3 regions of the Bacillus sp. GM2 genome follow, and region 3 is predicted to be linked to each of the others. Evidence: riboswitches for the same ligand, from Rfam matches in the RefSeq annotation. Region 3 holds a riboswitch; each other region holds the start of a gene.

Region 1 (3,274 bases), on a different contig from region 3:
TATGAAAGCTTTGGGTCATACTTTCGACGGCCGCCGTATAGTAGGCGTTGTCTGTGTCACTATTCCAGATGCCGTACAAGTTTAATGCTGCGGATAATACAAGAATGAAGACCAGGAATATATCGATTTTCCTTTTTTTAATCATTGTTCGATCACCTCACTAAAGAGCATTATAGAAGCCAAATATGATCAAACTATGAACAAATCAAGAAGGAATTTTAAATTGTATAAAGGGGCAAAAAAAAAGAGACATGCCGTCATTAGGCATGTCTCAAATATGAGATGTTATTTCCATACGTCTTCAGCGATCTCGACGACATGGCGCAGTTTTTCCCATTGCTGCTCTTCCGTCAGGAGGTTGCCTTCTTCTGTGGAGGCAAAGCCGCACTGCGGGCTTAGGCACAACTGGTTCAGGTCGACGTAGCGGGAAGCCTCTTCGATGCGCCGCTTAATGGCATCCGGGTTTTCAAGCTCACCGAATTTGGATGTGATGAGGCCGAGGACGACCTGCAAGTCTTTCCGTTTGACATAGCGAAGCGGTTCGAAGCCGCCGGAGCGCTCGTCATCAAATTCAAGGAAAAGTCCGTCTAAATTGAGTCCGTCGAAAATCGTTTCAGCAGCCGCATCGTAGCCGCCTTCCGCCACCCATGTTGATTGGAAGTTGCCGCGGCAGATGTGCATGGTGACCGTCAAATCGTCCGGGCGTCCTTCAACTGCTTCATTAATCGTGTTGGCGAAAGACTGGCGCAGTTCATCAGGCTGGCGGCCGAATGCTTTGATCTGCTCATGTCCTTTGTCTGAGAAAAATACCGACCAGGCCGTATCATCCAGCTGCAAATAGCGGCAGCCGGCGTCGTAAAATGCGCGGATCGCTTTTTTGTAAGCCTGCGCGACATCGTGATGGAACTCATCCAGATCCTTGTACGGGCTTTCTCCAAGTTTTCCTCTGAAAAACAGCATATTCGGGCTCGGAATCGTCATTTTCGGCGTATGTGTGCCCGCAATATCATGAAGAAATTGATAATCTTCCAGCATCGGATGGTTTGTAAAATCGACTTTGCTTGTTACTTTGATACCTCGCGGCTTCGTTTCAACATTATGAAATTGAATGCCCTTGTCCGCTGTGTATCCTTCTACGCCATCAAGTCCTTCAAGAAAATCGAAATGCCACCATGACCTGCGGAATTCCCCGTCAGTAACGGCTTTAAGGCCAATTTCTTTTTGCTTTTCGACAATGCGCTTAATCTCTTCGTTTTCGACTTCGCGCAGTTGCTCAGCGCTAATTTCACCGTTCGCTTTTTGAATACGCGCTTTTTTTACGGGCTCAGACCTTAAAAGGCTTCCCACCTGATCAGCTCTGTACGGTCCGATTTTTCTTCCAGGCGTTTGCTTCAGTACATCAGTTGATTGTGTCATGCTTCATCCCTCTTTCTTTATAGACATAAAAAAGCCCTTCCCGATAAGGAAGAGCTTGATATATTCAATCTCCTCCTTATCTTCAAGAGCACGAACATGCTCTTAAGGATTTAGCACCATTCTGTCATAGACAGCGGTTGCCGGGTTTCACAGGGCCAGTCCCTCCACCACTCTTGATAAGGAAAACCTTTTTATGCGATTTTTTTAATAATTTTAATATTAATACTTTTTATAAAAATGTCAATGGTTAATAAAAGAGCATTTTTAATTTATTCGAGTATTTTTCCAGACGGTTTTGTACTTTTTTTGATATTTTTCAATCTCTTCTTCTGCGATTAAACCGGCGGCAGTGCTTTTGATATCGTCATCCTTCAAGGATCGTATAAGTGTCTAAGGCTTTAGATCATATCAAATCGAATCAGCGTGTAATTTTTTTCGTAAAGGCAGCCGTTAAAACAATCAACGAGGTGTTTGACGACTATTTTCCGCTGTTGATCCCCTGCCAATCCGACTCTCCAAATTTTATACGTCACTTAGCATTCTGTTTTCCGGGTCACTAATGCTCAATGATAGAGAAATTGCGCTTTATGATTGTCTTTACCATCAAGATCTTTTATTAATTGATCCCATACTTAATAGGCCCAATCGACTTCTTTTTCGGTTAAGGACAGGATGTGTTGATATGCTTCATATTGGAGCTGTCGATCGTCTGACTCCAAATCTCTAAAATACATGTGAATCGCATTGAATTAGAATATTTTTCAAAAACTGAAACTTTTTATCGAGTTCACCGGTCTATCATGTGTACCTGATTTCAAAGTGGGTATGATAAACAATGAAAGATTAAGGAGGGTTCTTATGAACATAAAAACAGTGTTTAAAGCGTTAGGTATGTTGATGACAGGGATATTGTTTTTTGCGCTGTACAGTGCGGCCGCACTTCCTTCTGCATACGCGGCAAATGAAAAAAAGCCGACGGTCACGAGCCATACTTACAAAAACGTTAAGGCTTTGAAATACCCGCAGGTTTCAAATGTAAGCACCAAATCTCTCCAAAATAAGATCAACAAAGATTTTAAACGTTATATTGAGCAGTCCTACAAAGATTATGTAAAAAACAAGAAAGACGGTCAACAGCACGGATACCAAACCGATTACCAAACGTCCTTTGAAGTGAAATACCGGACCGGCCAAAAGCTGAGCATCCTGACAAGTAATTACGTCTACTCCGGCGGAGCGCACGGAAATACGGCAGTCCGCTCTTTCAACTATGACCTTGCCTCTAAAAAACGGGTGTATTTATCAGACATCCTAAATACAAAATCGAAAATGGATAAGACAAAAACATACATTTACAACTATATTCAAAAACACAGCGACATTTTCTTCCCGGATGTGAAGAAGAAAGACATCGTCCTTGGTAAAAACACGGCTTTTTATTACACAAAAGACGGCATTGCGATCGTCTTCCAGCAATACGATGTAGCCCCTTATGCTGCCGGAAATCCGGTCGTTGCCGTTCCGAAAACGGTGTATCAATAAATAACAGCCCCTGTTTCGCAGGGGTTTTTGTTTTGAGGGAAGAAGGATTGGGGAGGTTTTGGAAGCTCTTTCATAAAGCGGCAGCTGACGGGCATGATTCAGCCCGGCGTCAGTTCGCAGATTTTTTCTAAATCGAACAGCTCGCAGACATAGAACATGCACTGTCGGCCGCTGATGATCTGATATTTTTTAAAAGCATATGTCCGGTCTGCCGAAACAGGTACAAGGTGTGTGAAATGTTTTCCCTGGCAGTCGCCCGTGCTGAAAATTTCACGCCTTGACTCCAGTTCTGCAATGATTTTCCCGATGGGAAGTC
Region 2 (3,274 bases), 1.9 Mb from region 3:
CCTTCCTCGGCCTGTTTTTGTTTGTCATTTCCAGCCAGCGCCATCTTTTCGCGGATTGAATCGGACAGCTTGATACCGGGGATTTCGTTGTGGATGAATTCCGCGTTGCGGCTGCTGGTCAGCGGCATGACGCCGATATAGATCGGTGTTTCAAGATGCTTTGTTTCCTCGTGGATTTTGATGAGCTGCTCCTCTGAATAGACAGGCTGGGAAATGAAATAGTCTGCGCCGCAGGCGATTTTTTTCTCAAGCCGTTTCACCGCTTTGTCAATGTGTCTGACATTCGGATTGAAGGCGGCCGCCACTGAGAAATTTGTTTTCTTGCCGAGCGGTTTACCCGAATATGACAAGCCTTCGTTAAACTGTTTGATCAGGCTAATCAAATCGAACGATGTCAGGTCATAGACGGAAGTCGCTCCCGGAAAGTCGCCGATTTTCGACGGATCGCCGGTAATCGCCAGCACGTCTGACAGCCCGAGTGTATCGAGCCCCATTAGATGGGACTGCAGGCCGATCAGGTTGCGGTCTCTGCATGTGATATGGATCAGCGACCTCATATCGAGGCGCTGTTTTAAGAGCGCGCCGCAGGCGACATTGCTGATCCTCGGTGTGGCAAGCGAGTTGTCCGCCAATGTCAGTGCATCGATTCCGGCTGATTGAAGTTCCTCAGCGGCGTGCAAAAATTTATCAAAGTTTAATTGTTTTGGAGGATCGAGCTCGACGATAATGGACCGTTTCTGCTTGGCCAGATCGTCAAGAACGGGCTCTGTCCTTTCATTTTGAACGGCAAGCGCCGCTTTCTTTCTAATTTTCACGCGCTTTTCGGTGACTGGAGGAAGCCCTTTGACCGCCTCAGCCATCGCCCTGATGTGGTTCGGCGTCGTTCCGCAGCAGCCGCCGATGATCCGTGCGCCTTGATTGCGGAATTCCTCCGCGCTTTCCCTGAAATATTCATCATCCGTCTCATAAACAAGCCTGCCTTCGACAAGGGACGGGAGGCTGCTGTTCGGATAGACGGAAAGATAGGCGTCTTCTAAAAGCGGGACTTCTTCAAGCGCTCTGATCATATGATAAGGGCCGAGGCGGCAGTTGATGCCAACGACGTCTGCGCCGAGGGATGCCAGCTGCTTCAGGCCGTTCGCAAGCGGGGTCCCGTCCTGAAGAACGCCTTCTTCGTGCATTGAGACATTCAAAATGACCGGCAGCTCGGTTTCCTTTCTGGCAATCTTTAAAACTTCGCGCGCTTCTTCTAAATCGTAATAGGTTTCGAGCAGAAGTCCATCCGGCTGCTCATTTAACAGAAGATAGAGCTGTTCGCGGAAGCTTCTTTTAATGTCCTCGAGAGAATACGAGTTTTTGTTGAACGTCCGGATTCCGCCGAGCGTACCGAGAACATAAGCAGAACCGGCGGCGGAGCGGGCGAGACGGACCGCTTTTTCGTTGATTTGTTTTGTTTCGTCTTCGAGTCCGTATCTGGACAGCTTGATGAAGTTTGCGCCGTACGTATTCGTTTGAATGATATCGGCGCCGGCCTGTACATACGCTTCGTGGACGCGTCTCACTTCTTCGGGCTTGGAGATGTTCAGTTCCTCAAAACACCTGTCGATCCCGTAGGAATACAGAAGTGTGCCCATTGCGCCGTCCGCAATTAACGTTTTGCTTTTTATATCCTCCAAAAAACCCATCGTTTTCCCCCTTAAGCATTTTTGATAAACAAAAAAGTCTTCTGTGAAGCAGAAGACTTTTCATCGACATTTGTCCGTCTTCTTATCTTCCAAGCAGACTGCTTGCTGGATTTAGCACCTTGGTCATGAATATTCATTCACCGGTTGCTGAGGCTTCATCGGGCCAGTCCCTCTGCCTCTCTTGATAAGAACAGCTATTCAGTTTCTATTGATTACTTTTACTCAATTTACCGAAAATCGGAGGAATAATCAACAGTAAATTAAGAATTTATCGAAAATTTATAAATTGAACATCAATCGGCAGGTCGGCTTCTCTCACCATCGCAATGATTTGCTGAAGGTCGTCTTTATTTTTTCCGGTTACGCGGACTTGATCGTCCTGCACTTGCGATTTAACTTTCAGACCCGATTTTTTTATCAGGTTATTGATTTTTTTTGCGTTTTCTTTGTCGATGCCCTGAACTAGTTTTCCGCGCTGTCTGACCGTACCGCCCGAAGCGTTCTCAAGCTTTGAGTATTCGATGTTTTTCGTCGGGACGTTCCGCTTGATCAGTTTGCCGACAAGCACGTCTTTCAGCTGGTTCATTTTAAATTCGTCGTCCGATACAAGAACGAGCTCGTCTCCTTCGAGTGTGATGCTGCTTTTTGACCCTTTGAAATCATAGCGTGTGCCGATTTCCTTAAGAGCGGTCTGGATTGCGTTTTGAACTTCAGGCAGTTCAACCTTTGAGACGATATCAAATGAGCTTTCTTTCGCCATGTGAAAAACCTCCATCCATTTTACTTATGAGTCAATTATAGTAGAATAAGGTGAAACTTCCAATATCGAGCGGTTTGTCTGGCCGCGATCCGGCAATAATTTGAACATTGGAGGAATAATAAGAAAAAGAAAAACAGGCGGATAAGAAAGGAAGAAACAGTATGAAACCAGGACAGCAGCTAACATTGAAAATAGATCATAAAGCCGATTACGGTTACTTTTTGACGGACGGCGAAACGGCGGTCCTTCTGCATCAGAGCGAGATCACCGAGGATATTGAAGACAGAGAGGAGGTCGATGTCTTTTTATATGTCGATCATGAAGATCGCCTGGCAGCTACGATGAGAAAGCCGATCATCAGCGCTGAACAGTACGGCTGGGTGGAAGTCGTTGATGCCGTCAGCGGCATGGGGGTTTTCGTCGATGTCGGGCTCTCCAAGGACGCCCTCGTTGCGACAGAGCATCTCCCGCCGTATGAATCAGTATGGCCGCAAAAAGGGGACAGGCTGTACTGTATGCTGAAAATCACGGGGCACGGAAGGATGTTTGCCAAACCGGCGCCGGAGGATAAGATCAGCGAGCTGTTTACTGAAGCTTCACCCGGTTTGATGAATAAAGAGCTCACCGGGACGATCTACCGCTTGATCGCATCAGGCTCTTTTATGATTTCCGAAACCGGCATCAGAGGCTTTATCCATTCTTCTGAGCGAAAGGAAGAGCCGAGGCTCGGCGAAAAGCTGACCGCAAGGGTGATCAAAGTAAAAGAAGACGGTTCTGTTAATCTGTCGCTTCTGCCAAGAAAGCAGGATGCCTTGTCGGTTGATGCAGA
Region 3 (3,274 bases):
AAAAAGACATCACCGGTTTTCTGAAGGCGGACAAAGACAACGGCACGATCGAAAAAACGCTCTCGGTTTACGCGGATAACTTTGAACATGTCGGACAGCTGACAACAGATTTGGAGGATAAAGGCTACTACGTCGATTCAATAACGAAAAAACTCGATAGCATCAATCTTTTTTTCATGGCTTTTAAAATCGGTCTGATCTTCGTCGGAGTCATTGCCGTCTTGATTTCAGCGATCGGCATTTTCAACACGATGACTATGGCGGTTACAGAGCGGACGCAGGAGATCGGCATTATGAAAGCGATCGGGGCAAGCCCGAACGTGATCCGGAAAATGTTCCTGTTGGAAAGCGCCTATATCGGTATCTTAGGATCTGTTTTAGGTATTATCATTTCATATGGCGTCAGCTTTTTAGTAAACATGATTATACCGGTGATTTTATCATCGGTTTCAGAAGGAGAAGCGAGTGCGGCAGAGCTCAGCATCACCTTCTCGTACATTCCGGTCAGTCTTGTCCTCATCGCGACCTTGATCAGTGCAGGTGTCGCCATTCTTTCCGGCTTGAATCCGGCCATTAAAGCGACAAGAACGAACGTGCTGACAGCATTAAGAAGAGAGCTGTAAAAAAAAGCCGGCGGTATGCCGGCTTTTTTAACGTTTCGGAGGTCTGTACCCCGCATCACGCGCCTCCTGTTCTGTGCAGAACCAGCGAGCGACGTTTTTCGTGCGGTCATAATATGTACTTCCCGGTGTATGATAAATATGGTTGACGCTTCCTTTGATTTTGCACTCCTGTTTGCTTTCACCGCTGCTTTTCTTAGCGGCGGGCGCGCTGTGTGACGTTCCGGCCTGAGCGGTGGCGTTCTTTTCTTTTACAGTGGCTTCGGCACTGCCGCTTTTTTCTTCAGCCTTGGCCAGTTTTTCTGACAGCGATTTTGTTTTTTTCGTAAGCGAGTCTTTTTCTTTTGTCAGTTTTTCATTTTCTTTTTTTAATGTGTCATTCTCCGTTTTGACTGCCTTCAGTTTTTCGTTTGCTTGATTGAGCTGCTGCTTTAATGCGGTTTGCTCCTTTTGCACAGCGCTGTGTTCAGTTTTCAGTTCTTGAAGCTCGGTTGTCAGGTCCTCTGTTTTTGTCTCATCGACGGCATATGTTTCTTCATCGTAATAAGGAAGAGAGATGATCAGGAGGAGAAGTCCGCCTGCAAAACAAGGATAAAAGAGTTTTCTGGAAAACCTTTTGCCTGGAGAAAAGATCCTTTTGATAAAATGAAAGGCAAGATAGCAGATGGAAAAAATGAAGGATAAAAACCCGATCAGCATGATAGATTCCATGATTCGTCTCCTTTCGTGTTTGATAACTATATTTTAGCTTAAAAAGAAAAAAATGTTTATGCCAAAAAACTTCTTGCAAATCTAAATATTCAAACGTAAAATAGAGAAATCATTTAAAAACCGAATATGGAGCTTATAAAGAGAGATGGAGGGACTGGCCCGGCGAAATCTCAGCAACCTGCAGCAGAGCAAGGTGCTAAATCCAGCAGAATGTCAGGCGCATTCTGAAAGATAAGTTGAACAACTCTTTCAGGCGCTGAAAGAGTTTTTTTTATTTTGGAGGAGGAGATATACATGAACAAGTTATTAAAATGGACTTCTGCGCTGGTACTGGTCCTAAGCTTGGCGCTTCTGGCCGCATGCGGAAACAATGCCGAAAGCGACGGCAAAACGATCAAAATAGGCGCTACTGCAGGACCGTATTACGATATGGTCAAAAAAGCGATTCAGCCTGAACTTGAGAAAAAAGGCTACAAAGTTGAAGTTGTCGAATTCACCGACTATGTACAGCCGAACACGGCATTAAGCGAAGGCGAACTCGACGCCAATTTGTTTCAGCATGAGGTTTTTATGAAATCATACAATCAAGAAAACAATAAACATCTTGCGGCGCTCATTTCTGTGCCGACCGCTCCGATGGGTCTCTATTCTGCCAAATATAACGACTTGAACGATGTCAAAAACGGGGCGGAAGTGGCTGTGCCAAACGATCCGGCCAATGCCGCCAGGGCATTTTTAACGCTTCAGGATCAGGGGCTGATTCGGCTGAAAAGCGATGTCGACACATTGAAAGCATCTGTGCAGGATATTGCAGAAAATCCGAAAAAGCTGACATTTAAACAGCTTGAATCCGCCAATCTTCCAAGAGCTGTCGATGACCTGGATATCGCGGCTGTCCCGGGCAATTTCGCTCTCTCCGCCAATATGAAGCTGCAGGACGCGCTGGCGCTTGAGAACATGCCTGACCGCTACCGCAATCAAGTGGTAGTGGATGAAAAAAACAAAGACAAGCCATTCGCCAAAGATCTCAAAGAAGCGGTAAAATCCAAAGCTTTCGAAGATGCGATCGATCGGGAATTCGCCGGCTTCGGAAAGCCGAAATGGATGACGCAATCATAAAAAAATTCCCCCTTTAAAAAGGGGGTTTTTTATGTTGAAAATCGAAATCGTGTCAATTGAAAAAAATGGGCAAAACGAATAGAATCTAGAGGGAATGCTAAAGAGAAAGAAGGAAACGCTATGCCGCGCACATTATGGCTATTGGTCATCGGAATGTTTATCAATGTCACAGGGGCATCTTTTTTATGGCCGCTGAATACCATCTATATCCATCAGCATTTGGGAAAGTCGCTGACAGCGGCCGGATTTGTGCTGATGCTGAACTCAGGGGCAAATGTGCTGGGCAACCTGTTCGGGGGATATCTATTCGATAAAATCGGCGGATTTAAAACGGTTGTTCTTGGAATTGTGATCACGTTTGCGAGCCTTTCTGGCCTCGTCTTTTTTCACGATTGGTTCCAGTACATTCTTTTCTTAACGTTGGCCGGTTTTGGATCAGGGATCGTTTTTCCGGCATGCTATGCAATGGCCGGATCAGTTTGGCCGGAAGGCGGCAGAAAGCCGTTCAACGCTGTATACGTGGCCCAAAATGCAGGTGTGGCAGTTGGCTCAGCGCTCGGCGGAATTGTCGCTTCTTTTTCATTTACGTATGTTTTTCTCGCGAATGCGATGCTGTACGCCGTCTTCTTCATGATTGCGTTTTTCGGATTTAAACGCATCCGGTCTGAAAAAGCCATGCAGTCATCTGTTTTGGATCATGCCGATTCAGTCAGCGGGAAATCGAAATTTTCTGCGCTTTTGGTCATATGTACGGGCTACCTGCTCGGCTGGATCGCTTATTCGCAATGGTCCTCGACCATCGCTTCACATACCCAGGAGCTGGG

The links. A riboswitch is a leader RNA that binds a small molecule or an ion and turns the genes downstream of it on or off. The one in region 3 is predicted to bind S-adenosylmethionine.
Region 1: linked by a shared signal. The riboswitch ahead of ACVC9U_RS20530 (5-methyltetrahydropteroyltriglutamate--homocysteine S-methyltransferase) and the one ahead of ACVC9U_RS03460 (MetQ/NlpA family ABC transporter substrate-binding protein) in region 3 are both predicted to bind S-adenosylmethionine.
Region 2: linked by a shared signal. The riboswitch ahead of ACVC9U_RS13040 (bifunctional homocysteine S-methyltransferase/methylenetetrahydrofolate reductase) and the one ahead of ACVC9U_RS03460 (MetQ/NlpA family ABC transporter substrate-binding protein) in region 3 are both predicted to bind S-adenosylmethionine.

Annotation. Positions count from the first base shown of each region.
Region 1 is NZ_JBRKSZ010000008.1:1,160,611-1,163,884, forward strand. It holds gene ACVC9U_RS20525 (glycosyltransferase family 39 protein) at 1-145, opposite strand, end outside; gene ACVC9U_RS20530 (5-methyltetrahydropteroyltriglutamate--homocysteine S-methyltransferase) at 286-1,416, opposite strand; SAM riboswitch class I at 1,490-1,599, opposite strand; gene ACVC9U_RS20535 (DUF3298 and DUF4163 domain-containing protein) at 2,275-2,958, shown strand; gene ACVC9U_RS20540 (chorismate--pyruvate lyase family protein) at 3,057-3,274, opposite strand, start outside.
Region 2 is NZ_JBRKSZ010000007.1:2,350,313-2,353,586, reverse strand. It holds gene ACVC9U_RS13040 (bifunctional homocysteine S-methyltransferase/methylenetetrahydrofolate reductase) at 1-1,685, opposite strand, end outside; SAM riboswitch class I at 1,765-1,876, opposite strand; gene ACVC9U_RS13035 (YajQ family cyclic di-GMP-binding protein) at 1,954-2,445, opposite strand; partial or broken gene ACVC9U_RS13030 (CvfB family protein) at 2,587-3,274, shown strand, end outside.
Region 3 is NZ_JBRKSZ010000007.1:479,315-482,588, forward strand. It holds gene ACVC9U_RS03450 (ABC transporter permease) at 1-623, shown strand, start outside; gene ACVC9U_RS03455 (sunset domain-containing protein) at 651-1,331, opposite strand; SAM riboswitch class I at 1,462-1,569, shown strand; gene ACVC9U_RS03460 (MetQ/NlpA family ABC transporter substrate-binding protein) at 1,626-2,450, shown strand; gene ACVC9U_RS03465 (MDR family MFS transporter) at 2,571-3,274, shown strand, end outside.